3 regions of the Methylorubrum sp. POS3 genome follow, and region 2 is predicted to be linked to each of the others. Evidence: riboswitches for the same ligand, from Rfam matches in the RefSeq annotation. Region 2 holds a riboswitch; each other region holds the start of a gene.
The links. Region 2 has a riboswitch for cobalamin ahead of OWC43_RS15440 (TonB-dependent receptor). Riboswitches for the same ligand answer to the same signal wherever they lie in the genome.
Positions count from the first base shown of each region.

Region 1: it holds a riboswitch for cobalamin, as region 2 does, so the genes downstream of both, OWC43_RS04370 (hypothetical protein) here and OWC43_RS15440 (TonB-dependent receptor) in region 2, are expected to answer to the same signal.
Region 3: it holds a riboswitch for cobalamin, as region 2 does, so the genes downstream of both, OWC43_RS12630 (TonB-dependent receptor) here and OWC43_RS15440 (TonB-dependent receptor) in region 2, are expected to answer to the same signal.

Region 1 is NZ_JAPRBT010000001.1:914,194-923,843, forward strand. It holds gene OWC43_RS04340 (FecR family protein) at 1-260, opposite strand, end outside; gene OWC43_RS04345 (RNA polymerase sigma factor) at 315-824, opposite strand; gene OWC43_RS04350 (ABC transporter ATP-binding protein) at 1,223-1,975, opposite strand; gene OWC43_RS04355 (FecCD family ABC transporter permease) at 1,972-2,964, opposite strand; gene OWC43_RS04360 (ABC transporter substrate-binding protein) at 2,961-3,851, opposite strand; gene OWC43_RS04365 (TonB-dependent receptor) at 3,852-6,023, opposite strand; gene OWC43_RS04370 (hypothetical protein) at 6,023-6,793, opposite strand; cobalamin riboswitch at 6,902-7,106, opposite strand; tRNA gene OWC43_RS04375 (tRNA-Ile) at 8,047-8,122, shown strand; gene OWC43_RS04380 (hypothetical protein) at 8,759-9,307, opposite strand; gene OWC43_RS04385 (VIT family protein) at 9,395-9,650, opposite strand, start outside.
Region 2 is NZ_JAPRBT010000001.1:3,330,875-3,340,524, reverse strand. It holds gene OWC43_RS15475 (transporter) at 1-163, shown strand, start outside; gene OWC43_RS15470 (anti-sigma factor domain-containing protein) at 418-1,236, opposite strand; gene OWC43_RS15465 (sigma-70 family RNA polymerase sigma factor) at 1,233-1,808, opposite strand; gene OWC43_RS15460 (S1C family serine protease) at 2,082-3,056, shown strand; gene OWC43_RS15455 (hypothetical protein) at 3,215-3,442, shown strand; gene trmFO (methylenetetrahydrofolate--tRNA-(uracil(54)-C(5))-methyltransferase (FADH(2)-oxidizing) TrmFO) at 3,564-4,991, shown strand; gene OWC43_RS15445 (hypothetical protein) at 5,100-5,291, opposite strand; gene OWC43_RS15440 (TonB-dependent receptor) at 5,442-7,670, opposite strand; cobalamin riboswitch at 7,697-7,896, opposite strand; gene OWC43_RS15435 (HupE/UreJ family protein) at 8,148-8,693, opposite strand; gene ureG (urease accessory protein UreG) at 8,741-9,358, opposite strand; gene OWC43_RS15425 (urease accessory protein UreF) at 9,366-9,650, opposite strand, start outside.
Region 3 is NZ_JAPRBT010000001.1:2,699,532-2,709,181, forward strand. It holds gene OWC43_RS12610 (TonB-dependent receptor) at 1-2,129, shown strand, start outside; gene OWC43_RS12615 (siderophore-interacting protein) at 2,418-3,242, shown strand; partial or broken gene OWC43_RS12620 (transposase) at 3,331-3,513, shown strand; gene OWC43_RS12625 (hypothetical protein) at 3,638-3,925, opposite strand; gene OWC43_RS12630 (TonB-dependent receptor) at 4,379-6,538, opposite strand; cobalamin riboswitch at 6,654-6,865, opposite strand; gene OWC43_RS12635 (AAA family ATPase) at 6,955-7,476, opposite strand; gene OWC43_RS12640 (DUF6925 family protein) at 7,469-8,434, opposite strand; gene OWC43_RS12645 (ABC transporter ATP-binding protein) at 8,412-9,227, opposite strand; gene OWC43_RS12650 (iron ABC transporter permease) at 9,224-9,650, opposite strand, start outside.

The DNA of each region.
Region 1 (9,650 bases), 2.4 Mb from region 2:
CGACGGGGGTCGGGAACCTGCCCCATGGTCCTGCGCCACCCATCCATCTCGGCATAGGCTTCGGCATGCGCAGGATCGGCAGAGAGCCACGCCTCGAAGGTCTTTCGGTCGGAAGCCGTCGTGTCGGGTGAGGAGAGGCGGACGACCCAGAAAGCGGCCTGCTCGTAGACCGGATCATCGTCGGGGTCGTTCGATGCTTCGGGAGGCGGGGATTCGGTCATGACGCTCTGCGGGCAGCCGGACACGCTCCGAAAGGGCATCGCGCTCCGCCATGTCCTAAGACCGGCGACCCGGCAAACTCCGGATATGTCGATCTAAAAAAAATCGCGGCAGGTCCGTCGCGTATGCAGGAGCGCCTTCATCAGGTGCTTCTCGACCATGTTTTTGCTGATGCCGAGGCGGCCCGCGATCTCGCCATTGCTCAACCCGTCGAAAGCGCTGAGGAGAAACGCTTCCCGACGGCGGGGCGGCAGCGCATCGATGGCGGCGGCAACCAGGCGGAGTTGCTGGCGGGCGATCACTTGCTGCTGAATGCGGACCCGCTCATCTGTGATGTCGTCGAGGGAAACCTCCGAGGCGGATCGAAACAGCTGCGCCTCGAAGCGGCGGCGCTTGCCGAGCGTATTGGCGACATTGCGCGCGACGAAGAACAGAAAGACGCGTGGTTGCTCAATCTCGGTTTGGCTGAGCGCTCTCACCATGCGCAGGTAGGTTTCCTGGCGAGCATCGGCGGCGTAGTCCGGATTGCGAAGCAGTCGCTGCAAGAAGCGTTGAAGAGCGGCACCCTCGCGCCGATGCAACGCCTCGACCGAAACTGCCCCCATGACTCCCGCTCCAACCGACCTGGATCATCGCATCACCGATCGATCTCTTCGAAATTGAGCAAACGCGCCTCCGGTCGATTATGCAAGCATTTCAGCACATTTAAATTACTCCAGATTAGATATGACTGTGCGACTAAGTCCTTGAGTTCAAGAATGAATCACAGTTTCGTTCAATCATCTCCAATATGTATGCTGCGTGATTTGCTCAAGGCGATAACGACGTTGTAAACATGCGACACCCTATGTTTCGCCGTTAACTCAACAGCGCGATCGCGTAGTAAGTTTGTATTTAATCAATAAATGCCAGTCTCGATCGGCAATACTAGTTATTAGATTTTTGATTTGAATGCACGACACAAATAAAATCTTAATGCGCACAGCGTTGTTCGTCGCCTGCGTCACAATATATGCTTTAAAATGAGGTAAGCGTCAGCCGTCTCGGAGAGCAAGCCTCGTTCGAAACGCAGGCCGAATACGCGGTCGAGGACTGGCGCGGCGGCGACCGTGGTGGCGGCGTCGTCGAGGACGATGGCGCCGCGATCGAGCAGCAGAAGCCGGTCGCAGTCGAGCGCCGCCCGCTCGATATCGTGCAGGATGACGACGACGATGTTGTGCCGGGCATAGGCGCGCAGGCGGCGCATCAGGTCGAAACGGTGCCCGATATCGAGGCTGGCTCCGGGCTCGTCCGCGAGCAGGATCACGGGCTCGGCGATCAGCGTCGCCGCGAGAAGCGCCCGGGCCCGCTCGCCGCCGGAGACTTGCGACCAGCGGCGCTCTGCGAGGTCAGAGAGTTCGTGATCCCGCAGCATCTCGGGAATGCGGATAGCCGCCCCCGCACGGCGGCTCGCCCCCAGTTCGACGATCTCGCGGATCGTGTAGTCCCAGGTCGGCTGGAAGCTCTGCGGCAGGTAGCCGATCCGGCGGCCGCGTTCGCGGATCGGAAGGTCGGTCAAGGGGTTGCCGTCGAGCGTCACGACGCCCTGATCCGGGGGCCGAAGTCCGGCTAGGCAGCGCAGCAAGGTGGATTTCCCGGCGCCGTTCGGGCCGATCAGTCCGACGAGGGCACCGGGTTCGAGATCGACCGAGACGGCTTCGAGCAGCCGGCGCGAACCGGCGGTCACGACCAAGTGTTCGGCGCGCAGGCGGCTCATGTCCGGATCCGCCGACGGAGCAGCAGGAGAAAGAAGGGGCCGCCCGCCGCCGCCGTGACGAGGCCGAGCGGGATTTCGGCCGGTGGGAGCGCGGCGCGGGCGAGGCCGTCGCAGACCATCACGAGGATGGCGCCGAGCGCGGCCGAGACCGGCAACAGGCCGCGATGCCGGGGTCCGATCCACCATCGTGCGATGTGGGGCGCCGTCAGCCCGACGAAGGCGACGAGGCCGCCATAGGCCACGGCCAGGGCGACGATCGCCGACCCGATCAGGATCGCCCGCGCGACGAAGCGATCGGTGTCGAGCCCGAATGCCTCGGCCTGTCCATCGCCGAGGCCGAGGAGATCGAGGCCGTGCGCGAGGGTCATGCTCAGAGCGGCGGCGAGGCCGGACAGGCCGGCGAGCCACGCCAGCCCGGACCAGGTCGGGGTCTGGATACCGCCCAATGTCCAGCTGAGGACGACCTGCAGGCTCACGCTCTCGTCCGAGAGGGCCAGCATCAGAAACGAGCGGACGGCGCCGAGCATGGCCGCGACGGCCACGCCGGCCAAGAGCAGGCCCGCCGCATCGCGGGCCCCCGCGCCACTGGCGACGGCGAGGACGAGCAGCGTCGCGCCCCAAGCCCCGGCGAAGGACAATCCCCCCAGGATCAGGGAGGACGGCAGACCGAGGGGGACGAGCAGGGCCACCGTCGCGCCGATCGCCGCGCCGCCGGCGGAGCCCAGAAGGTAGGGTTCGGCGAGCGGGTTGCGGAACACGCCCTGATAGATGGCGCCGCCGAGCCCCAGCAGGGCGCCGACGATCCCGGCGGCGAGCACCCGGGGCAGCCGCCATTCGAGCAGCAGGCGGGTGCTCAGATCGGTTCCGCCCTCCCATGCCCGCGCCAGCCGGGCAGGGCCGGCCCAATCGTGGCCCGCACTGACGCCGAAGACGAGGGCGAGAAGCAGAAGCGGGAGGAGGCGCGTCGCGGCGCGCAGGGTGGGGGTCACGGCCTATCCGATCGGTGTGGGTGCAGAAGATCGGCCAAGCGCTCGATGCCATCGACCGTACGTGGACCGGGGATTAGAAACTCAGCCCGTGGGAGATGATGGGCGCGACCGTCGCGGACCGCGCGCATCTCCCGGAAGCCGGGCCGATTCGTGAGCGCGTCGAGTTCGGTCGCGGTACCGGCGAGGAGGAGGATGTCGGGATCGGAGGCCAGCAGGGCCTCCGGCGAGATCTGGGCCAGGCCGCCGCGGCCGGTGAGTGCGAGGCAGCCGCCGGCCAAGCGCACGGCGTCCGCGGTGTAGCTGTTCGCCCGTGCCACGAGGACGAGGCCGTTGCCGAGCATTCCCGTCACGAGCACCGCACGCGGGCACGGTCGGTGCGCGACTCTCTCGGTCACCCGAGCGAGACGCGCCGTCAGCGCTTCGGCGAGCCTTGCCCCACGTTCCGGCTCGCCCGAAGCCGCGCCGACCAAGCGAACATTGCCGATCACTTCGGCGAGGCTCTGGCTGGTCAGAACGAGAATCGGCACCCCGAGCCGTTCCATCGGGGCGACGAGCTGATGCGCCGCCTGCCGGGCGGGCGTGACCAGCACGAGGTCGGGCTGCTGAGACACTACCGCATCCACGGAAAAGCCGAGGCGTCCCCCCACGATCGGCTTACCGATCACCTCCGGCGGCTCACGCGTGTAGGCATCGATGCCGACGATGCGCTCGGAAAGCCCGAGCGCCGCGACGAGTTCGGTGTTCGAGGAGAAGATCGTCACGATGCGCCGGGGCGGCCCTGGTAGGACCACCGTCCGACCGAGGGCATCGGTCAGACGGATCGGGTCCGCGCAAGCGGGATGCGCCGCGACCAGCAGAGTCGCGAGCCCGAGGATCGCGGCGCGCATTCAGAAGCGGGCCTGCAGGCCGATCTGCACGTCCCGGCCCGGCGCCGAGGTGCCGCCGCTGCCATTGTAGAAGCGCAGGTCGGCCAGGGTCGGCTGCTGCCCGGCAATGGCGATGAAGAGCGGGTGGTAATTCACATCGAAGAGATTGCGGACCTGCGCGAACAGCTTCACCCCTGGCATCAGATCGACCTCGCCGCGGAGGTTCACGAGGACAAACGGATCCTTGCGCCAGATGTATTCGCGGTACGGCTCGGCCGCCGGCACGCGCAGGTTCTCCTCGGTGTTGTACCAGACCGGACCGTTGAGCACGCCCTGCACCTGGATCGTCCATGGATAGGGAATGTCGACTTGGCCGAAGCGGGTGCCGAGGGCGAGCTGATACTGGTAGACGCGCTCGACCCGATGCGTGTTGGCCGTCGCTACCTTCAGTGTGCCCTCGTCCTTCATGTCAAAATTGTAATTGCCGTTGACCGAAGCGCGCCAACGCCAAGTGCCGGCCTCCCAGCCGAACATCCGCACCATGTCCGTGTCATACTGGACCTCGATGCCGCGGATCACGACGTCACCGGAATTGTTGACGTAGTCGGAGGTGTTGCTGTTGGCGCCCCGGGAACGGGTGATGATCCGGTCCGAGATGATGTTCTGGAACAGGGCGACGTCGACGCGTGAGACCGCGTTCGTCAGCGTCGTCCCGATCTCGATCTGCTCGCTCGTTTCGGGGCGAATGTTCGGGTTGCCGAAAATGCGGCCGCCCCCGAGGGTGTTGTAATCGGCGGCGATTTCCGTCGCGGTCGGAGCCCGGAAGCCCGAGGACGCCCCGATGCGGAAGGCGGCCCAATCGGACGCCTTGAAGGTCGCGCCGGCCGAATAGGTGGTCGCCTCGTAGGGACGCGAGCCGGTGATCTGGCCGGTCAGATACGGCGTCGTGTCGAAGCTCGTGGTGCCGTAGGTCTGGCGCACGCCCGCGCGCAAGGTCACCCGGTCGTCGAACAGGCGCTGGGTGTCCTCGACATAGAGGCCGTGAAACTGATCGGTCTGATTGTTGTCCTGCGGCGAGACCTGGGCGAGCGTGTTGCCCGGAACGCCCTGGCGGAAGCGATCGGAACGCAGGCGGCTCGTTTCCCAATCCCAGCCGAGCAGCAGATCGTTGCCGGCGAACAGGCTGGCGCGTGGCTGGAGACGCGTGCCGAGGATGTCGAGGTTGCGCGTGTTGAAATCCGCGCGGGTTACCCGCACCGGCTGCCCCGAACTGCCCCGCTGGACCGGCGAAGCCCATTTGAACCGATCTTCGTCGGTGACGCTGTAGAACTGGGCGAACAGGCTCGCGCGCCCGTCATCGGTCCGGCCGGTATAGCTCGCATCGAACGAGCCGTTGATGCGGTTGTCCCGGCTGTAGAGATTGCCGCCGGAACCGCGGAAGCCGGCATCGTAGATGCCATCCGTCCTGAGCGAGAAGTCGAGCCGCTGATTCGGATCAATCTGGAAACCGAGCGCCCCGGTGATGCCCATCCGGTTCCATTGGGTGTTGGCCATGCGGTCGCCCGAGCCCGCGACGTAATCGTCGCGTCGTCCCCCCGAGATCCCGAGATAATAGTCAAACGGTCCGACGACCCCGCCGGTCTGGGCGCGCCCCTGCGCCAAGCCCCAGACGCCGCCGATGCCCTCGACCAGAGTGCCCGGCGCGCTCCGCCCCGTCTTGAGAATGATGTTGATGACGCCGCCGATGTTCTGGCTGCCATAGATCACCGAGGAGGGCCCGCGCACGATCTCGATGCGCTCGACATCGGCGACCGAGAGCTTGGACAGATTCGCGGTGCCGGCGCGGCGCCCGTTCATCAGCACCAGAACTTGGCTGCGGAAATCCTTGCCCTGCCCATCGGTGGCGCCGCCGCGAATGTTGATCGAGGTCTGGCCCGGCGTCCATTCCGAGAAGAAGCCGACGGCGTTCTCGGCCAGAAGATCGGTGACCGACCGCGCCGTCGAATTCTCGATCACCGTGCGATCAATGATTTGAACGGTGCCGGCGATCTCGGAGCGCGGCTCCGGGCGCCCGGTGGCGGTGACCACGAGTTCGTCGAGGCTGATCGCGGGATTCTCCTGGGCATAGGCCGATGACAGCAGCACGCAGCCGCTGGTCAGCGCGAGCGCGAGGAGACGAAGACGGCACGACATTACGAAGCTTTCCTCCAGACGAGCAGGGCAGAGGTGCGGGGAACGGAGAGGCGATGCCCGCCGGGCACGGGTTCGGCCTGGGCGGCGAGATGCGCGCGGAGATCGCCGCGGCGGACATCGCCCGGTGCCCAGCCGAGACGATCGGCGAGGAAGGCGGCGGTCCGCTCCAGGTCGGGAACGACGGCGCTGAAGGTCCAATGCGCTTGCGCGACGATGGCCGGCTGATCCTGCGCCGTCAGGCTGCGACGAACCAGATCGACGCCCGGCGTCTCGTCCTCTCCGTGCCAAGCGCGGGGAAGGCAGCCCGCGAGACACAGGCCGCGCGGACCGTGCTGGGCCGGAACCACCCAGACGATGCTGCCGCGTGACCAGACGCGGCACTGACGGAGAAAGGCTTGGGCCTCCGTGAGGGGGGCCGCGATATTGGCGGCCAGCACCGTGTCGGCGCATCCCGGTGGCAGATCGGCCTGCTGCCAGCCGAGCGGCAAAACGTACGGCGACGGGATGAGGGCATGCAGGCGCCGTTGCATCCCCGCCGCCGGCTCGATTGCGGTCCAGGTGCCATGCGGATCGCGCACGGCCCGACCGAGTTGCCCACCCCCGGCCCCGATATCGAGCAGGTCGCCGATCTGCGGCACTGCCGCGCGCACAAGCGGAGCGACGCGACCGACGTAATCGGAGGTGTCGATGCCCGCCGCGTAGAGTTCGAGGGGATCGACCGCCCTCGTCTCCGGCGGTGCAACGCCGGACAATCCGGCATCATCGCCCATCAGTTTCATCGGTCCTTCCCCAAACCTTGTCGGGGGACCAATGGGCGCAGGACGGCATCGCTCTGCCGCGACGCGCGTTCATGCGGCCCGTTGGGACACCCCGCCCACGAGACTTCGTATGGTCAGGGCAGGTCTCCTGGCCCACGGGTCACAGCCAACCGTCTGGCCTTCCCGGTGATCGTCCACCAGTGACGCAGATCGACGGATGGCTCGCCGCTCACAGTTGCGGGGGCAGCTTCGGTGCAGGCGCCTCACCGAATTCCCTCTTAGCTCTCCAGACATGCCGGCGAGAACCTTTACCGTGCTCAGGAGCCAGACGGTGCGAGGCTTGTCAACTGTTGAGGACCTGCTTCTGAAAAATTACTAAAGCTTCTGACTTTAGTAAGCGCCGAACTTATATTGAATTTATTATGGTGTTTCGTCGGATTATGTTGGAATATCTCGCATTTGATCGATCGACGTTTGGCGGATCGCGGTCAGGATCCGCGCAGCCCTATAAATATGGTCAAGAAACAACGCTGCTAAGCCTGCAGTTGAGGCTCCCTCCAGAGATCGAGGGCTCGCTTGAAATCTGGTGATTGCTCATAGGGACATGTAACAATATAACGTTTCATAAATGTCAAGCGCGATAGGGGTGTGGTCACATTTTCGTTTTTATGTGCACGACACGCAGTGACGCTGCAAAAATCTGGGCAAATCGCGGGATTGCAGGACAGCTAATTGAAGTACGTGCTCGACGAAGGCAATGCTTAAAAACAAAGAGCCGATGTGCATTTTGTTGCTCTATAGAAATGAGGTAACAAATATGAAATCAAAACTATGCCGCTTTTTGGGGCTAGAGGGTGGTATATAACGACTTGGGGCCTGTCGGTGGCGGTGTTCTGTGCTGAATAGCTCGCGCACTGTCCTTATTGCCCAGCGCAAATTCGATATATGCGCAGGCAGCCAAGGCCGCGACCGCAGCCAGACCGGCCAGGGAGTGATATCCGATGGCCAGGCGAACGTACGCCGACTCCACCAAGGCCCTCCACATGGTCGTCGGTCACGGCTTTCGCCTCGAAGACGATGGCAGACGATAGGGACAGGCCCGGAGTTCAGGCATCCAACGTCGAACAGGCGAGGGGAGGGCGCGTCGCCCCTTGCCTCAGACCCGTCCCGCCGCTACTCGTGACAAAGGTATCTGTCGCCGCTTCTCTAGCCCAATCCTTGGCCGATGATTGGCGCACGCGAAAGGTGCCGACAGATATGACAATGGGCCTGTAGCTCAATGGTTAGAGCCGACCGCTCATAACGGTCTGGTTGCAGGTTCGAGTCCTGCCGGGCCCACCATATTTCTCGAGATGGGCTTCAACAAGAAGCGCTTGAGCAATCTCAGCCTAATCAACCGTGCACCCACGATTGCAGCAAGAGCTACATATCTAGCTGAGATTTCGATCATACAATCGCCAGTGGTTAAGCGGAATCAATAAGGTGGCGATTGGGTGGTATTGAATATCGGTGAAGAGGCGGATTTCGAGAAATTTTGCTTTAGCTCGATAACTTGGTGCAGCCTGTCAGATCCGATATCCAATACAATGATTTTGACAGTACAGTACGGCGGTGGATAGGGGAAATACCAGCATCCGTTTCGGTTTCCGGCTGCTGGCACCGCGCTTTTCATTCTTCATCGAATCTGTGGTCTAATGCCGCCCAATCATTGCGGCCGCCCCCGGACGCGCTCTTGCCGAGAGACTGCGCGTCCTCGCTGACGCTGAAGCGGTATGGTCCATCCATCCCGGCGCGCGATGATGGCTCCGCTCCGACCGCCGCACAGCAGCGGCGAGAGGGTGCCATGGACGGCTTCCTCATACCCAATCCGGTCGATCCCTTCGGAATGGCGGATTTGAGTTTCGCTCGGTTGCCGCGCTGGCTCGCCTCGCCGCTCCAACCGAGCGGAAGCCCTATCAGATGTCGCGTACCGGCGCTTCAGGGTGATCGCGGAGGCGCTGACGCGCCACCACCCGTCCGCGTGGCTGGTTTCTTCCACGGCACGTACCGCGTGATGCCGAGCGTCAGCTCAATGCGCGGGAACGGCCACCACAGCGTGAAGGGAACGACGCGCTCGATCCGCAACTCCCTCGGCTGCTTCGTCACGCGGTGATAGTGGAGCATCGCGGCCTGCGACGGACCATGGCCCTGATCGATGATGCGTCGATGCTTGGCCCACATCAACTCGATTATGAGCGTGCCGGGTCGGTGAACAATCGTGTAGCCGCCGACCCGCAGAGCGTCCGTCCCCCAGCCTCCCTCCTTCCTGACCGTTCGCTCGGAACCATCCGTCACGTTGCCGTGGCCGGATGCGTAACCCTCGACGCCGCGCGATCTGTCCGTTCCCGTGTAGCTCCAGCGGAACGGGATACCGGGCTTTGTCAGCGGTACGCCCGCGATGAGCATGGCGGCATCGGCTTCATCGAACGTGTCGGCCTCACCCAGCAAGCGTTCCAAGGCGGCATTGAGCGCGAAACGATCGATCATGGGCGTCTCGTGGGCGAGGGAACGTGATCGGCAGGGGGTTGAAAGCGGACGGTGTTTGATTGGCCTCGAAGATCCGTCTCGGGCACTTCACCCCGCCTTTCCGACGAGGCCGCCGATGCCGGCGGTCACGGCCATGGCGAGCGCACCCCAGAAAGCCACGCGCGCCGTGGCTCTCAAAACCGGCGCTCCGCCGGCTCTGGCGCCCAGGGCGCCGAGGACAGCCAGGAAGATCAGCGATGCCGCGGAGACGGTGTAGAGCGTGATGGCAGGCGGCGAGACAACGGCGACGAGCAGCGGAAGAGCGGCACCGGCCGAGAAGGTTGCGGCGGATGTGAGGGCGGCC
Region 2 (9,650 bases):
CGACTTCGGCGCCTTCACCACGCAGTTCTACGTGGCCCGCACGGTCGCCCGTACCGCGGACTCCTTCGACTCGACCGAGGGTTGGTTCCGCATCGTGGCCCCGCTCTACTCCCCGCCGGCTCCGGTGGCGGTCGCCCCGGCTCCGCTGGTGCGCAAGTACTGATCCGAACCGGGGACGCCGCTCGCGGCGTCCCCAAGCCCCCACGGGCAAAACCGTCCGGCCGCGAGGCCGGACGGTTTTTTGTTGTCGGATCCAAGCGGTTGGTCGAATGCGGACCGGAGATCGTTTTTTCCGAAAACCGCCATCCCCATTCGGGTCGATGCTCGCCGCACAGGGAACAGAGTTCCTCGCCCGGAGTCTTCGCTCCGGCCGCCAAGTCGCTGCGAAAATTGGAATTATAGATCCAGCGCCCGAAGCTATTCCGGGATCAGCTTGCCCGAATAGACCACTTGGCCGGTCGGCTGGCCGGTGGGCGAGCCGCCCGGCGGCTCCACCGAAACCGCGAGGGTGGCGCCGGCGCCGCTCCCGGTTCCCGGGGGCAGGGCGAGGCGGGCCGGCTCTGTGCCGACGAGGCCCAGCGGCCGCGGTGCGGCGCCCGCGCCGATATACCAGAGTTCCAGACTCCGGCCGGCCGGGGCTTGGGCGGCGACGGGGCGGACCTGCACGGTGCCGCTCGCGCTATCGACGCTGACGATCAGGGCCGGCAGGTCGCCGCCGCTCGTCACCACCGCCACGGAGCGCGGGCTCGGAACCGCTGCAGGTTGCGGCCAACCGGTCAGCACCAGCGCGAGGCCCGCCGCGGCGAGGCCCGCCGCACTCCCCGCCCCCGCCGCGGCGCGGCGCCAGAACCGGACCTGCCGGGCAAGGTCGCGCAGGCGATTGTCGTTGGCGGCGGCCCCTCCTGCCGTGCCCGAGGCGATCTCGTCGCGCCCGCCCGCCGGCCTGTCTCCCCGCCCGGCGAATGCTTCCGTTTGCGCCGCCGCGCCGCCCGACGGCAAAGCCGCGGCGATCCGGGCCCAGATTTCGGGGCTGGGCCGAATCGCGGGCACCGCCCGCGTCAGGGGGCCGAGCCGCCGCTCCCAGGCGCGCAGGGCCGCCTCCGTCGCCGGATCGACCGTCCGCTCCAGTTCGAACGCCGCCCGCTCGCGCGCGTCGAGGGTGCCGAGCACGTACTCGGCGGCGCGCAGGTCGCGCTCCCCGCCCGCGCCGTCTCCGACCGGCCGACCGCCGCTCATGCGATCGTCTCCAGGCAGGATTTCAGGGACGCCAGCGTGCGGTGCAGCCAAGTCTTCACGGTGTTGACCGGTCGATCATAGCGCGCGGCGAGCTCCTCCCTCGACCAGCCCTCGCAATAGGCCAGCACCACGCAGTCGCGCTGGGTCGGATCGAGGCGCGACAGGCAGGCGACCAGGGCGTCGCGGTCGAGGATCGCGTCCTCGCCGCCGCCCGGTGCGGTCAACCGTTCCCAATACGCCTCACCGGATTCCCCCGACGGCATCGTGACCTCGCTTCGGCGACGAACGCCGTCGATGGCCCGGTTGCGCGCGATGGCGCACAGCCAGGAAAGCGGTGCTCCCGCCGTGGGGACGTAGGATCCGGCGGCGTGCCAGATCCGCAGATAGACATCCTGAAGCACGTCCTCGGCCAAGCTCCGATCGCGCTGGATACGGAGGATGACCCCGAGAAGTTTCGCGGCGGTCTGATCGTAGAGCGCCCGCAGCGCCGCCTCGTCCCCGCCGGCGATCCGCGCCAGCAGGTTTGCCAGCAACGCGTCGGCGCCGTCATCGGCCCCCTCATGCGACGTCACGGTTCGCTCCCGTCTCGATCGGCGCGGTGGAGGGCATCCGGGTCGGATGGAGCATGCGGGCGGGCACGGGGCGTCCGTCTGGCGGGAGCATTGCGGGCAACCTATCGGAGGCGAGGGGCGGGCGCCATCGTCCCGGGCGAAGCTTTCGGTGCATGTCGGATGGTCGGAGGGCGGCGGCTGTCGAGGACGTCTTCGCCGCCTATGTTCTGCGGGATGCCGGATGCCCGCCAATCGGGGCGGATCGGCTTCGGGACATCGCGAGAGAGGGATCGCATGGCCGCGCACGGCGAATTCAGGATCCCGGCCGCCCAGCAGCCGAAGCCCGGCGATTACGCCTATGATCTCGATCGGACGCTCGCCTCGGTGGTCTCGCTCTCGGCGCGCGTGCCCGCGGAGGCGTTCACCGCCGAGACCCTCGGCACCGAGCGGGCCGGCAACGGCGTGGTGATCCGCGAGGACGGCCTCGTGCTCACCGTCGGTTACCTCGTGATCGAGGCGGAGAGCGTCTGGTTGACCACCCATGACGGGCGCTTCGTTCCCGCCCATGTCGTCGGCTACGACGCGGTGACCGGCTTCGGCCTCGTCCAGGCGCTCGGCGATCTCGGCCTTCCGGCCCTCCGGCTCGGCCGCTCGAGCGCCCTGCGGATCGGCGACCGGGCGGTCATCGCGGGCGCGGGCGGACGCGGCCACAGCCTCGCGGTCGAGTTGGTCGGGCGCCAGGAATTCGCGGGCTACTGGGAATACGTCCTCGACGAGGCCCTGTTCACGGCGCCGGCCCATCCGCATTGGGGCGGCACCGCCCTGATCGGGCCGGAGGGCGAATTGATCGGCATCGGCTCGCTCCAGCTGCAGCAGGGCGGCAGCGCGGGCGCGCGGGCGATCAACATGGTCGTGCCGATCGAGCTGCTGCCGCCGATCCTCGCCGACCTGGAGACGCGCGGCCGGGCCGACCGTCCGCCCCGGCCCTGGCTCGGCCTCTACGCCACCGAGTCGGAGGACGGCGTCGTGGTGATGGGCCTGACCGACAAGGGCCCGGCGGAGGCCGCCGATCTGCGCCCCGGCGACCTGCTGGCGGAGGTGGCCGGCGAGCCGGTGGCGGATCTGGCCGGCTTCTTCCGGCAGGTCTGGGCGCTGGGCGAGGCGGGGGTGCGCGTGCCGCTGACGATCAACCGCGACGGCCGCTCGCTGCGCCTCTCGCTGACCTCGGTCGATCGCGAGCGGTTTCTGGTGGGGCCGAAGCTCCACTGAGCGGGTTCGTGCCCATCCGTAGGGATGGCCCTGCGCCCACCCACGCTTGCATTCGGGTCTTCGGGATTTAATCTCGGGTCATCGTCGGCAGGGGGATCCTGGGCGCCGGCGGCTGAGAGACCGTCGTGCTCCCGCCCGAACGGACAGGGAGACGGGTCTTGCCCCTCTTCGTCGGACCGCCGATCTGCCCGGAACTGCCCGCCGCCTATCGCGTGCTGGTCCTGAGCCCGAGCGGTCGCGTGCTCGTGAACGAGCCGATCGCGGCGGCCAGCGACACCGAAGCGGTGGCGGTGGCGCGGCAGCGATCGGGTACGGCCCCCACCGAGCTATGGGACGGCGTGCGCTTCATGGAGCATTTCCCGCCGCGGATCGGACGCGCCGCCTGATGCGGCCCCCGCTCTCGGACCTCGTCCGGCGCGGCCACGCGATCCTCCCGCCGCGTCGCGAAATCCCGCCGGTGGCGCGCGTCGCATTGATCGCGGGCGCCGGGGGCTCTATCCCGGCGGGATGACCGATCCGATCCATATCGTCGGCGGCGGCTTGGCCGGCTCCGAGGCCGCGTGGCAGATTGTGCAGGGCGGCGGGCACGTCGTGCTGCACGAGATGCGGCCTCACCGCGCCACCGAAGCCCACCAGAGCGACGGGCTCGCCGAACTCGTCTGCTCGAACTCGTTCCGCTCGGACGACGCCAACGGCAACGCCGTCGGCCTGCTGCATCAGGAGATGCGGCGCATGGGCTCGCTGATCATGCGCGCGGCCGATGCCCACCAAGTGCCCGCGGGCGGGGCCCTCGCCGTCGACCGCGACGGCTTCTCGCAGGCGGTCACCGCCGCGCTCGAGGCGCATCCCAACGTCCGGATCGTGCGCGAGGAGGTCGCCGGCCTTCCCCCCGAGGAATGGGGCTCGACCATCCTGGCCACCGGCCCCCTCACCTCCCCGGCGCTCGCCGAGGCCGTGGCCGCGCTGACCGGTAAGGAATCCCTCGCCTTCTTCGACGCGATCGCCCCGATCATCCACCGCGACTCGATCGATATGAGCAAGGCGTGGTTCCAGTCGCGCTACGACAAGGCGGGACCGGGCGGGACGGGGGCCGATTACCTCAATTGCCCGATGGACCGGGCGCAGTACGATGCCTTCATCGCCGCGCTGATCGCGGGCGAAAAAACCTCGTTCAAGGAATGGGAGGCCACGACTCCCTATTTCGACGGCTGCCTGCCGATCGAGGTGATGGCCGAGCGCGGCCCCGAGACCCTGCGCCACGGTCCGATGAAGCCGGTCGGGCTCACCAATCCGCACGATCCGACGGTGAAGCCCTGCGCCATCGTTCAGCTGCGCCAGGACAACGCACTCGGCACCCTGTTCAACATGGTGGGCTTCCAGACGAAGCTGCGCCATGCCGAGCAGGTGCGCATCTTCCGCACGATCCCGGGGCTGGAGAACGCCGAGTTCGCCCGCCTCGGCGGCCTGCACCGCAACACCTACCTCGATTCCCCGCGCCTCCTCGACGCGACCCTGCGGCTGCGTGCCCGGCCCGGCCTGCGCTTCGCCGGTCAGATCACCGGCTGCGAGGGGTATGTCGAGAGCGCCGCCGTCGGGCTGATGGCGGGCCGCTACGCCCTCGCCGAGACGCGGGGGGAGAGCCTCGCCCCCCTGCCCCCGACCACCGCGCTCGGCGCGCTGATCGCCCATATCACCGGCGGCCACATCGAGGCGGGAATCGAGGCGGAGGCCAACGCGCCGCGCTCGTTCCAGCCGATGAACGTGAATTTCGGCCTGTTCCCGCCGCTGGATCGCATGCCGCGCAACGAGACGGGCCGGCGCCTGCGCGGTCCCGAGAAGGCGGCGCTGAAGAAGCGGGCGCTCACCGACCGGGCGCGGGCGGACCTCGCCGTCTGGCTCGGGGGCGACGAGACGCCCCTCCGGGCGGCGGAATAGGCGCCGCAGAGTCCGAGAGCCGGTCCCCACCTTTCGGGCCGATGCACTCGGCTGTTGTGCCGCATCGGCCTTTTCCGAAAGCCGGTCCCCACCTTTCGGGCCGAGGCTCTAGCCGGGCTTGTCCGCGTCGCCGGGCGTCTCGGGCTTCGGGTCCTTCGACGGGTCGGGATTGTCCTCCGGCCGCATCGTCGCCCCCGACGTGCCCTTGCCGGGATCGCCCGTCTGCTCGTCGATATTGCCGAGCGCCCCGCCCTCCTGCGTCTTGCTGTCCTTCGTGCCTGGCTTCTCCGGCTTCCTCACGGCGGCCTCCTGTGACGAGGTCCGGGCATATAGTTCTTAAATGATGGACAGCTAGTCGGTTTCGGAGGGTAAATAGAATTATCATTCTATTTCTGCGAAGCGCGCACCGTCGGTCAGCGGGGTCGATCCGAGGATGCGCCGAACCTCGCGTCAGAACCGGCCCGCGAGCGTCAGCCGAACGGCGGTCGGCTCGACCGGGTGGAAGTGGCGATCGGCCCGCGCCTCGCCCTGAGGGACGACCCGCGACTCGTAGTAGTAGGTGATCTGGTCGGCCTTCGCGTTCGTCAGGTTGAGGACGTCGAGGGAGAGGCTGACGCCGTTCTCGAAGGCGTAGCCGATCCGGCCGTTGAGCAGGGCGGTCGCCCGCGAGCGCACCGAATTGTCTTCGATGAGGGGGCGCGGACCGAAATAGCGGAAGCGCAGGGATCCGAACCAGCCGGCCCCGTCGCCGAAGGCGATGCCGGCCGAGGCGATGGTGGTCGGCGCGTCGGGAACGCGTCCGCCCGCCGGATCGCGATCGGCGAAGCGGGCATTCGTCACCGTCAGGTCGCCCTCCAGCTGGAGCCAGGGCGTGAGGGCGTAGCGGTTGGTCCATTCGAGGCCGAAGCGGCGGGTCGAGCGGCTCGGCTCGGTGGTGCCGGCATCGCCGACGAAGAGGTTCTCCGAGGCGAAGTCGAGGCGGAACAGCGCCAGGGCGGTCTCCAGGCCCCTGATGGAGCGGTTGCGCAGGCCGATCTCGTAGCCGGTCGAGGGAACGAGGAAGGGGGAGCGCGCCACGTCGAAGAGCGGGCTCGACGGATCCACGGTCGCGGTGACGCCGCGCACGTCGTTCGAGTGGAAGCCGCCGCCGTAATTCAGGTAGAGTTCGGTCTCGGCCCAGGGCCCGAGCACGAGGCCGAGCTTCGGCGTCACGATGGCGTCGCGGGCTTGGCCGGAATTGGCGGGCAGTTCGGAGCGGACATCGGCCCAGTAGCCGTCGGCGCGGAAGCCGACGCTGGTGCGCAGCCAATCCGTCCAGCGCACCCGGTTCTCGGCGTAGAAGGCCGCGCTCGTCTCCAGCACGCGGTCGTCGCGCACGCTCGAGCGGAACTGCCGGTTCACGGTGTTGAACAGGCCGACCCGCATCGCGTCGGTGCGGGTCTGGACGCCGATCTCGTTCTCCATCGGCCGTCCGAACAGGTCCCCGGAGAAGACGTGGCTGGCCTCGGCCCCGCCCAGCACCCGGTCGTCGAGTTGGCGGAACTGGTCGCCGTTGACGGGATCGTTGAGGAAGTAGGTGAAGTTGTTCCAGAGATTCATCCGGTAGCGGATGAGATAGGCATTGGCCCGGCTGAGCCCGGCCTCGCCCGTGTGGCTCCAGCGGCCCGAGAGGGAGAAGCGGCCGGTATCGCCGCCGTCGGACGGGTCGAGGGTGCCGAAGCGGCCGATGATTCCCTCGGCGACCGCACGCTCCGGGATCTGGTTGGTGGCGTTCCACTTCGCCCAATAGGCCATGCCGGTGACGGCGAGGCCGTCGAGCGCCGTGCCCTGGCTGTAGCGGACGACGCCGTTGAGCTTCTTCAGGCGATCCGGCACGTCCCAGGGGCCGTCATAGGTCTGCGCCTCACCCGCCACGAGCAGCGTGCCCGCGCCGAGGGGGGCGGAGGCGATGGTGAGCGCGCGCTTGTAGCCGAACGATCCGATCGAGGTCAGCGCCACGTTCTTCGCGACCGCGTCGAGGTAATCGATCCGCACCGAGCCGGCGGAGGCGAAGTCGCCGTCGCGCACGAAGTAGGGGCCCTTGTGGAACTCCACCGCGCCGACGAGTTCGGGGATCAGGAAGTTGAGGTCGGCATAGCCCTGGCCGTGGGCATGGGTGCGCATGTTGACCGGCATGCCGTCGACGAAGAGCGCGATGTCGGTGCCGTGGTCGAGGTTGAACCCGCGCAGGAAGAACTGGTTGGCCTTCCCCTCCCCCGAATGCTGGGTGACGATCAGCCCCGGCACCGCTTCCAGCACCTCGCCGGGACGGGTGACGGGCCTCGCATTGATCTGCGCACCGGAGACGATCCCGCCGCTCGCCGATGCCACCGGCTGAAGTGCGCCGCCGATGCCGGTCACACCGCCGACAGCGCCGGCGCTGGCCGAGAAGGCGGCGGGTGGCCGCGGAGCTTCGCCCCCGACGGAGAGTTCCTCCAGGGTGACCGACTCCTGGGCCGTGGCGGGAAGCGGGGGAGCGGCGAGCGCGGCGGCGAGCGCCGCCAGACGGAGGACCGTCGAGGGATGAGCAGGGGACACGGGCGAAACAGCCTCGGGCAACGGCAGTGGCACGTCACCGCGAACGAGGCCGCGGACTTGCCCGACCCTAAAGCAGGATCGGTGCCGTCCCCGGCAACCCATCGGTGCACCCCGCCCGACACGCCTCGCGTGTGACCACGACTGACGGCAGGTCTCCTGGCTCGCGGGTCGCTGCCCTCTCACCGTCTTCCCGGATGAGGCCCATCCAGTGACATGGTGGCGGAAGGCTCGCCGCTCACAGTTGCGGGGGCAGCCACGGCCTCGGGCCGAAGGCCCTCACCGCGTTCCCTTTTGATCCCCGAGGGGAACCGTCGCCACCACGGTTAGCACGGCGGCCGCCTCCGCCGTCAACGCGCGGTCCGGGGGCGAAGGGCGAATCAATACGCCCGTGCCCGAACGGCGACACCCGGCCGACCCGAGATGGCGGCCCGATCGCGGCCCCACGCGGCGACCGGATCCGGGACGGTTCGGTCGGCCCATGCGCCGCAGCGGCTGTCCCCGGAAGCCGGGTCCCCCGTTCGGGCCGATGCGCCCGCCGCCCCTTGGCTCGCCGCAGGGCGGCGGCGCGTCGTCCGGTCGTCACGCACCCTGGCGCAGGGCACCACCGGATCGCGGCAGCCACCGCGTCAGCATGAGGCCGGCAACGAGGCCCGCCGCGTGGAGGCCGACGGTCGCGGCGAGGAAGCCGAGCCCGTAGGAGAGGCCCGAGGCGGTCTCGGGCATCTCGGCCCCGTGCGCCGCGCCGTGGAACACCGCGAAGGCACCGACGAGGCCGGCCAGAGCGGCCAGTGGGATCAGGCGGGCGCAGGCCGCCATCACGGCGAAGGCGGCAACCGATGCGAGGATGGCCGGCTCGACGAAGGGCAGATCCAGGCCGGCCATGGCGAGGGCTGCGCCGATCGTCATCATGCCGAGGAAGGAAGCCGGCAGCAGCCAGAGCGCCCGCCCGCCGACGAGGCCGGCGATGATCCCCACCGCGACCATCGCGAGGATGTGGTCGGTGCCGTGGATCGGGTGGGCGAAGCCTGCGGCCAAGCCCGCCGCCTCGCCGTGGCCCGGATGGGCGAGGGCCGCGCCGGGCACCAGCAGGAGCGCCGTCGCGAGCGCCATCGAACGAGAGATCATACGGGTCCTCCGGAAATGCATCGTGGACAGCGTCACGATGTCAGACGTCATTGGGCGAGCCCCCCTGCTTCGATGACGAAGCGGGCGATGGCGTCGGCCCCGTGCCCCTCGCGCAGGGACGAGAACACGTAGGGCCGCTCTCCCCGCATGCGGCGGGTATCGGACTCCATCACGGCAAGATCCGCGCCGACCAGGGGGGCGAGATCGGTCTTGTTGACGACGAGGAGGTCCGAGCGGGTGATGCCGGGCCCGCCCTTGCGCGGGATCTTCTCGCCGCCCGCCACGTCGATGACGTAGAGGGTGATGTCGGCGAGTTCCGGCGAGAAGGTCGCGGCGAGATTGTCGCCGCCGGACTCGATCAGCACCACGTCGAGGGCGGGGAAGCGGCGGCGCATCTCGGCCACCGCCGCGAGGTTGATCGAGGCATCCTCGCGGATCGCCGTGTGGGGGCATCCCCCCGTCTCGACGCCCATGATCCGCTCCTCGGGCAGGGCCCCGGCCACGGTCAGGAGGCGGGCATCCTCCTTGGTGTAGATGTCGTTGGTGATGGCGCAGATGTCGTAGGTGTCGCGCAGCCGCTTGCACAATTGCTCCATCAGCGCCGTCTTGCCGGAGCCGACGGGGCCGCCGATGCCGACGCGGAGCGGACCGTTCACAGATGCCATGGCGTCCTCATGATCGGAAGATCCTCGAATACTGGGTCTCGTGCCGGAACGAGCCGAGATCGACCCTGAGCGTGGCCGAGCCCAGCGCGTCGAGGCCGAGCGGCTCGACCGCCTCGGCGAGCGCCGCCACCCGGGGAGCGAGGGAGGCGACGATGCGGGTGCCGGCCCCCTGCCCGATCGGCGCGACGCGCAGGCCCGCCGAGACGATGGCCTGGACGAAGGCGAGGCCGTAGGCGGCGAGCATCGCCCCGCGCCCCATGCCGTGGGCGCCCGAGGCCGCGCCGACGGCCAC
Region 3 (9,650 bases), 630 kb from region 2:
TCTCTACGAACGGTCACGAGACCCCGATGCCGACGACCTCTGTCCAACGGTGGCTGCGCAGTGTCAGCAGCGCCGCACTTCTATCCATGCTGGGGAGTGCCGCCCTGGCGCAGAAAGCCACCGACATCGCGCAAGCAAACGCGGTACAGCTCGAGGAGATCTCCGTCTCCGGCGAGAAGATCACGCGCCCGCTCCAGCAGACGGCCTCGTCGGTGACGGTGGTGACCCGCGAGGAGATCGAGAAGGACGTGAACCGCAACTCGGCGGCAGACGCGCTGCTCGGGACGCCCAACGTCAATCTCCCCACGACGGGCGGTCTCGGGGGCGCTCCGACCATCCGCGGCCAGGACAGCGAGGGTCCGAATTCCGGTGCGACCGCGTTCTTCGGCGGCACCGTGCCGCGGACCATCGTCAACATCGACGGCCACAATCTCACCTACAACGAGCTTGTCTTCGGCAGCGTACCGTTGTGGGATACGAATTCTATCGAGGTCTTCCGCGGACCACAGACGATCTCGCAGGGTGCCAACAGCATCGCCGGCGCGATCGTGATCCGCACCAACGACCCCACCTTCGTCCCCGAGGCCCGGTTCCAGGCCCTCTACGGCAGCCGCGACCTCAAGCGCACCGCAGCCATGCTGAACATGCCGATCTCGGACGAGGTCGCTGCTCGTCTTGCCGTGGATTATTACGGGCGGGACAATTTCATCAACTACATCAACCCGGCCTTCAACGGCACGGGTACCGATCTCGACCTGGAAACGGCCAATGTCCGCTTCAAGGTGCTGTACCGGCCGAAGGAACTGCCGGGGCTTGAGGCGAAGGTCACCTATTCGCGCACATTCAACAATCGGCCGACCTTCGAGGCCGCGACCCGGCCGTTCTCGCAGCGCAACAGCATCGTCACCTCGTCCCCGACCTATGCCAACATCGCCAATGTCGGCATTTTCGATCTCGGCTACGACTTCGGGAATGGCGTCAAGATCGTCAACCAATTTCAGTATTCGGACGTACTGACTAAGCGGTACACCGCGCCGGTCAACAACGGATCGGCGACGATCCATCCCAAAAATATCTCGAACGAGTCCCGCGTCACTTTCGGAGACCCACTGGTCGAAGGCCTCAGTGGTATGGTCGGATATTATTACTATTCAACCGATTCCATCGACTCGCTGAACTTGATCGGACTGACCCGCTACAGCGACCATCGCGACAGTCTCGGCGTCTTCGGCGAGCTGAACTATCGTTTCCTCGAAAAGTGGACGTTGTCCGGCAGCCTGCGCTACCAGTACGACGACCTCAGCCGGGCCGGCACCTCGCCCTATGCACGCGAGTTCCTGAATTACAGCCGTGCCTTCAGCGTTGTCCTGCCAAAGGTCACCCTGTCCTACGACATCACCCGCGACGTGACGGTCGGCGCCCTCTACAGCGAGGGCTACAATCCCGGCGGCGTCTCGCTGAACCTGACCACCGGCCGCTACATCTCCTTCAAAGAGGAGTCGGCGCGCAATTACGAATTGTTCGCGCGGGCGCGTCTTCTTGACGACCGCATGTTCCTGACCACCAACCTGTTCTACACCAACTTCAAAAACGGCCAGCACTACATCGATCAGAACCTCGCCCCCGGCGTGTTCTCGTCCTTCACCGTCAACGTCGACGCCTCACGCTCCTATGGCGCCGAGATCGGTGCGGATTACCTCGTGCTGGATAACCTGCGCGTGAAGGGCGGCATCGGCCTGCTCAACACCCACATCACCCGCGATCTCAACACCCGGGCGGTGTTCCAGGGCAAGCAGTTCGCCCGCGCCCCGGCCATGAACCTCAAGGTCGGCTTCGACTGGGAGTTCATGCCGAAGGTAACGCTGGGCGGCGTGGTCCGCTACACTGATGATTACTTCTCCGAGGATGCCAACAACCCCCTCGCCAAGATCAAGAGCTACACGGTCGCCGATGCGCGGATCACCTACGTGGCCAGCGAGAACGCCCGGCTGTTCGTGTTCTGCAACAACCTGCTCGATGACCGCTCCGTCACCTACCAGCGCCTGACCCGCGCCCGGCCCTCGAACTACTATGAGGGCACCCTGGTGCTCCCCCGCGAGATCGGCGGCGGCGTCGAGGTCAGGTTCTGATGTGGCTGCGGTCCCGCCGAAGCGAGATCTTCAAGCCGTGTCCGATCGATACCGACTGGGCACGGCTTAAGGGCCGTAGAACTCGAGTAGGCCTCGATCCAAGGCATTGTGATTGTAGGATCTTTCGATTTCTTTAGCTTGGGTCAGCCGGTCCGATCCCGGCTTCTCCTCGAACCAAAACGAACTGGACGCGTGGTCCGTTCGCGCGGCCGCCAGCCCCCCGATTGCTGCCGTACGGCGGCTCTCCGCGGCGCCTGTCGCCGGAGACCGGAAAGAGGTTTTATGACGATGAGCACGGACAGCCCGGAAGGGCAGCGCGAACGGATGACGCGGCGCCAGCGCCACCCGGTCGTGCTGCGGCAGCTGTCAGTCCTGCGCACCGCGCCCCTCGGCCCGGCGATGCGGCGCATCACCCTCACCGGCTCGGACCTCAATGGTTTCGCGAGCCCGGGCTTCGACGATCACGTCAAGATGTTCTTCGCCGCTCCCGGCCATGACAGGCCGGTGCTGCCGGAGACCGGACCGGACGGGCTCGTCTTTCCTGAGACCGGCCCCCAACCGCTGGGACGTGATTTCACGCCGCGCCGCTACGATCCCGAGGCGCGAGAGCTCGATATCGATTTCGCGCTGCTGCACGAGGGCCCGGCCAGCCGCTGGGCGGCCGAGGCCCGGCCGGGGGATCCCGCCTGGATCGCCGGACCGCGCGGTTCCTTCCTGGTGCCCTTCGACTTCGACTGGCATCTCCTCGTGGCCGACGAGACCGGCCTGCCGGCCCTGGCGCGCCGGCTCGAGGAGTTGCCGGCTATGAGCCGGGCGGTGGCGCTGATCGAGACCCACGACGGCGAGCCCTTCGTGGCGCTGGCGCATCCCGTCGGGGCCGAGATCGTCTGGGTGCGCCGCGGCGAAGGACACGGGGCGGCGATCGTCGCCGCCCTGCGCGGCCTGACCTTTCCGCCGGGCTATTGCTACGCCTGGATCGCCGCGGAATCCGCCGTCGCCAAGAGCCTGCGCACCGTGCTGATCGACGAGCGTGGCGCCGACCGTCGCTATGTGCGCGCTCACGGCTATTGGCGCCAAGGCGCCGCCGCTATCCACGACGACTTCGACATCTAATTTTATCGGCTCCAAATAAAGCCGAGCCCAAATGACTAAGAGCGTCTAACAGAACGGGCACGGATCGGCTGGGCGTGCGTTGGCTGGGGTGGCTCGTCGGCTTCTGCCCGACGATCTCTGGCTTGAGATGGCCCCGCTTCTGCCACCGCCCCGGCCACGTCCGAAGGGCGGACGGCGCCCGATTGAGAACCGGGCGGCGCTGACCGGGATCCTGTTCGTGCTGCGCTCAGGTCTGCCCTGGGAGATGCTGCCCGCCGAGATGAGCTACGGATCCATGCTTGGCTCAATCGCTTCCGCCGCCTGCCGATCCGCTACGAGCGCCGCGCCGACAGCGACGAGGCCTCCACTAGTCTCGCGGCAAGCCTCATCACCCTCAACCAGATCAGGCGGTTCTATTAGACGCTCTTACTTCCGAGGGCGCGCATCTGGAGCAGGCAAGCGCGCTTCATCTGCCGATGCTCGGCCGACTCGCGCGAATGGTCTTCGGGGCACTGAAGCATTGCCTCGGCCAGATGCTTGGCCGGAACGCGGCAGATCGGAGGCGAGATGCCGCCAGCCAGCATGGACTGCCGCATGGCGTCAGCCATCTGCCACGAGGTGCGGGCGCCGAAGGCCGTCGGACGGCGTGTGAAAAGATCGGTGAGCCGATAGCCGAGCGGCGCGATCAGGGTCTCGTCGATCATGCGCTGAGCCCTCCGGCGAGCGGAAAGAGCGCTGAGGCGGTGTCTTGGACTGTGCCGACTTTCGCGCCGGCTCCGACCTCAGTTTACTCTTTTCTGTCCGAACAGTCGGAGGTGCTAAGTAGCCATTTCCCTAGGGGAAATTGGCTGGGGCGCCAGGATTCGAACCTAGCATAACCTCAGCAGAACGCATCAGCTAAGTTATTGCAATTGCAGGCGCCTTAGCTTCGTGTGCACACGCAGTGGATACGATCCTGCGCTCACTGCCAAGGGCACCCTCTCGCCATCCACAGGCGGCTGCAAGGCATCGCCCTCTTGCTCACTCAGGTCGCTCTGAAGCATGTTGAAAGTCGACAAGGCGCCACAAGCTGACGTTCGTCCCCACGCCGCAGCAGGTCCGGTCGTCAACGGTGAGCGGACCTGCTGCGGCGGACGACGATGCTCGCTCGGCAATCGCTAGAAGCGGCCGGCGAGCGTCAGGCGCACGGCGGTGGGCTCGACTGGGTGGAAGTGCCGGTCGGCGACACCCTCCGCCAGCTCGCCGGGCAGGCGAGACTGGTAGAAGTAGGTGATCTGGTCGGCCCGGGCATTCGTCAGGTTCAGGATGTCCAGCGACAGGCTCATCCCGTTCTCGAAATTGTAGCCGACGCGGCCGTTCAGCAGGGCGGTGGGCCGCGAGCGCAGCGTGTTGTCCTCGACCAGCGGGCGCGGGCCGAAGTAGCGGAAGCGCAGGGAGCCGAACCAGCCCAGCCCCTCGCCGAAGGTCACGCCGGCCGACGCGATGGTGGTCGGCGCGTCCGGCACGCGGCTGCCGGACGGGTCACGGTCGGCGAACCGGGCGTTGGTGACGGTGAGGTCGCCCTCCAAATGCAGCCAGGGGGTGAGCGCGTAGCGGTTCGTCCACTCGATGCCGAGGCGCCGGGTCGGCCGGCTCGGCTCGGTGGTGCCGGTATCGCCCTGGAACAGGTTCTCGGAGGCGAAGTCGAGCCGGAACAGCGCGACCGCAGTCTCCAGCCTGGCAATCGAGCGGTTGCGTATGCCGACCTCGTAGCCGGTCGAGGGCACCAGGAAGGGCGAGCGGGCGACGTTGAAGAGCGGGCTCGCCGGATCGACCGTGGCCGTCACGCCGCGCACGTCGTTCGAGTGGAAGCCGCCGCCGTAGTTCAGGTAGAGTTCCGTCTCGGCCCAGGGCCCGAGCACGAGGCCGAGCTTCGGGTTGACGATGCCGTCGCGGGCGCGCCCTGAATTGGCCGGCGTGTCGGAGCGGACGTCGGCGTAGTAGGCGTCGGCGCGAAAGCCGACGCTGGTGCGCAGCCAGTCGGTCCAGCGCAGGCGGTTCTCGTAGTAGAAGGCCGCGCTCGCCTCCACGACCCGGTCGTCGAGCACCGTGGAGCGGAACTGGCGGTTCTGGGTGTTGAAGAGCCCGACGCGCATGGAATCGGTGCGGGTCTGCACCCCGATCTCGTTCTCCATCGGCAACCCGGCGAGGTCACCCTGGAAGACGTGGGCAACCTCGCCGCCACCGAGCACCCGGTCGTCGAGCTGGCGGAACTGGTCGCCGTTGACGGGGTCGTTCAGGAAGTAGGTGAAGTCGTTGAACAGGTTCATCCGGTAGCGGATGACGTAGGCATTCGCGCGCGTGATGCCGGTCTCGTCCGTCTGGCTCCAGCGACCCGAGAGCGAGAAGCGGCCGGTATCGCCGCCATCCGTCGGGTTGAGGCTGCCGTAGCGGCCGATGATCCTGTCCGCGACCGCGCGCTCCGGGATCTGGTTGGTGGCGTTCCACCTCGCCCAGTAGGCCATGCCGGTGACCGAGAACCCGTCGGTGGCGGTGCCCTGGCTGTAGCGGATGACGCCGTTGAGCTTCCTCAAGCGATCGGGCACATCCCAGGGCCCGTCATAGGTCTGCGCCTCGCCGGCCACCAGAAGGTTGCCGGCGCCGAGCGGCGCGGTGGCGATGGAGAGCGCGCGCTTGTAGCCGAAGGAGCCGATCGAGGTGAGCGCGACGTTCTGCGCGACCGTGTCGAGGTAGTCGATCCGCACCGAGCCGGCAGAGGCGAAGTCGCCGTCGCGCACGAAGTACGGCCCCTTGTGGAACTCCACCGCGCCGACGAGTTCGGGGATCAGGAAGTTGAGGTCGGCGTAGCCCTGGCCGTGGGCGTGGGTGCGCATGTTGACCGGCATGCCGTCCACGAACAGGGCGATGTCGGTGCCGTGGTCGAGGTTGAAGCCGCGCAGGAAGAACTGGTTGGCCTTGCCCTCGCCGGAGTGCTGCGTGACGATGAGGCCCGGCACCTCCTCCAGCACCTCGCCGGGCCGGGTGATCGGACGGCTGTTGAGCTGCGCGCCCGAGATAATCCCGCCACTTGCTGCATCGACCGGACGGAGCGCGCCGCCGATGCCTGACACCCCACCGACGTAGCCGGCGCTGGCCGAGGCCGGACCGGCAGCAGCGGCAGTCGGCACGGCCACGGCGCTCACCGAGATCTCCGATAGCGTGACCTCGTCCGCGCGAGCGGCCTGCGCGCCGGCACAGGTCGGGGCGATACAGAGGGCGGCGGCCAGGGCGCTCGCCGCGAGGCCGCGCGGGACTGGCGGAGGCTGATGGTCGGACATCGGGGCCTCGGGGCAACGGCAGTGGCACGTCACCGCGAACGAGGCCGATGAGGGCACGCCGCAAACCGCGCGCCATCACCAACACCTGCCGACACACCCCGTCCGGCACGCTCCGCGTGTGACCACGATGGACGGCAGGTCTCCTGGCTCGCGGGTCGCTGCCCTCTCACCGTCTTCCCGGGCGAGGCGGCCCAGTGACATGGTGGCGGAGGTCTCACCGCTTACAGTTGCGGGGGCAGCCGCGGCATCGAGGCAGACCTTCGGCCCGCAAACCCTCACCGCGTTCCCGTTTAATCCCCGAGGGGAACCGTCGCGGATACGGTTAGCATGCCGACCTAATCCGACGTCAACGGACCGGCTCGGTATATCCGCCGCCTGTGCCCGGGACGCGACACTGGTCGGCCGTGGCGGCGATCCTACGACGCGATGACCTCGACTGCGTCCCGCGGCAGCACGCGCCACCAAGCATCCGGTGCATGGAAGGCGTCGTATGCAAACCTGAGCACGGTCTCGGGCTGCCGGTGAGAGGGGTCGAGGACACCGCGCTGCTCGTTGCGGGTCCAGAGCACCTCCCAGGGTACGTCGAACACCTTCCACTCCACGGCGAGCCCGTACCGACCGACGACCTCAAGCTCACCCTCGAACACGGCACGAGTCAGGTGAGTGTCGGCCATCACGACGCTGAAGCCCTGGGCTAGGGCGGCGTCGAGAGCGGCTACCTTCACGGCATGAAGGAGCCGGCGGGCGTGCGTGTCCCACCCCTGGCGGCGAACCTCCCAGTAAACCTGTCGATCCGGCGGCCAGAGGGCTTGCCGGAGGTCGTCGAGGGTCAGGTGGACCCATCCATCCAGCGGGTCGAACCGACGTGCGTAGGTCGTCTTGCCCGCCCCGGGGCAGCCGATCAGCCCGACCACGCGCTGACGGCGAGGATCAGGCATGGTCGGGGACAGCCTCGTCCTCGTCGGCCTTAGGATCGGTCTCGACGACCTCACCCCGGAGGTACCGGGCTTGTACCTCGGCCACGCGGCGTGCCGCTTGAGCGTGACGGCTCGACACTGGGCTGTCCGGGCGATGCTCGCCACCCCGCTTAACCGCGAGCAGATCTGGATCGCCCCAACGGTCAAGCAGGACTTGAAAGGCTTCGTACCGGGCAGCGTCGAAGGCGATCCGCTGGCCCATCATGTCCTTGTAGGGGTGGGCTGGGTGCAGGCCGACGCACGGCACCCAGCCCGCCGGGATCGGCGTCGTCGCGGCGTGCGTGCGCCCGCTCCGCAGGAGTTTCGGCAGGACGTGGGTGTGCGGGCCCTCGGGGCTCGTGCCGCCCGGTCCCGGGATCGGGGCGTAGACTTCGACCCGACCGATCCGAGCGAGAAACACACGATGCGGGCTCATGGCGACGAGTTGCCGACCGATGGGGTTCGCGTGATCGAACAGGGGTTGTCCGACACCTAACCGGAGGCAGGCGATGGCCTCTGGGTCGCTCGTGCGCACGCAGGCGTCGACCGCGAGCAGGTCGAGTCCGAGGTCAAACAAGATGGCATCCCGGTCCTGTTCGCGAGCGGCATCTCGGTCCGGGCCGAGTTCGATCACCACGCCGCGCTGGCTCATGGCGCAGGCGCCTTCCGGTAGGCACAGGGCGACGGCGTGGTTCCAGCCGGACGCGACCGAGGTCTCGTAGGCCACCGGGCGCAGGTCAGGACGGGCGGTCAGGGCGATGGCGCCGCGCTCGGTCGCCATGCCCAGGCGCTCGTCCGGTAGCCCCATCACCGCCTCGTCCGGGTCGCGCATGAACTCAGCGATGGCTCCGAAGCTGCCAAGGCTCCAGGCGGTGCCGGGGTCGGCCAGGGCTTCGCGCAGCAGGTCCGTGACTGCCTCAGCGTTTGACGATGACGCCATCGCTTTCCTCCTTCGTGTCCCCGGAACGCGCCCAGGGCAGGATGTACCGGGTTCCGTCCGCGGCCTCGCCCCGCTCGGCCGTCACGCCGAACACGCGGGCCAGCAAGGCATCCGTTAGGGCTTCTTCGGGTGAGGCGTCCGCGATGAGGCGACCGTCGAACAGCACGACGATACGGTCGCAGAACCGGGCCGCGAGCGCGAGGTCGTGCAGGACGGCGACCACGCCGGCACCATCGCGCGACGCCGCGCGTAGCAGCGCCATGGCGTCGAGCTGATGGGCGGGGTCGAGGGCCGTGATCGGTTCGTCGGCGAGGAGCCACTCGGCCTCGACCGCGAGCGCCCGGGCGAGCAGCGCGCGCATGCGCTCGCCCGAGGACAGGGTCGGCTCGGTCCTGCCGGCAAGATGTCCGATATCGGTGCGTGCCATCGCACGCGCTACCGCGGCCTCATCGGCTTCCGAGAATCCCGCGAAGGTGCGCCTGTGGGGCAGCCGGCCGAGCGCCACGATCTGGCGCACCGTGATTGGCCAGCCGACGCCAGCGCCCTGGAAAAGGGCGGCGATGCGGCGGGCCCGTGCTTCGCGGCTCATGCCGGACAGCGCTTGGCCTTCCAGGGTGACCTGGCCCCGGCTCGGCGCGACCAACGCAGTCAGGACACGCAGGAGCGTGGTCTTGCCAGCGCCGTTCGGACCGACGAGCCCGACGAAGCGGCCGCGCTCCAGGGCGAGGTCGATGTCCTTGAGGATCGTCCGGCCATCCAGCGTCACTCGGACGTCGCTGAGGTCGAGGCTCATGCCCCCCTCCCGCGGTTCCGCAGGAGCAGCATGATCAGGAACGGCGCGCCCACCAGGGCGGTCACCACGCCAAGCTTGAGTTCCGGCCGGGTGGCGAGCAGGCGCACGCCGATGTCCGCCGCCAAGACCAGGACCGCGCCGGCGAGCCCGCTCGATAACAGGCCGGCGCTGGGGCGGGCCCCGACGAGCGGACGCATCAGGTGCGGCACGACGAGGCCGACGAAGCCGATGGCACCGGAGACCGCCACTCCGCTGCCGACGGCAAGCGCCGCGCCGGTGACGAGACGCAGCCGCACCGAGACGAGACCGACCCCAAGGCTCGCCGCGGTGTCCTCGCCAAGGGTCAGCGCATCGAGGGCGGAACCGATCGAAAGCATCAGGCCCCAGCCGATCACCATCAACGGCAGGCACAAGACGACGTGG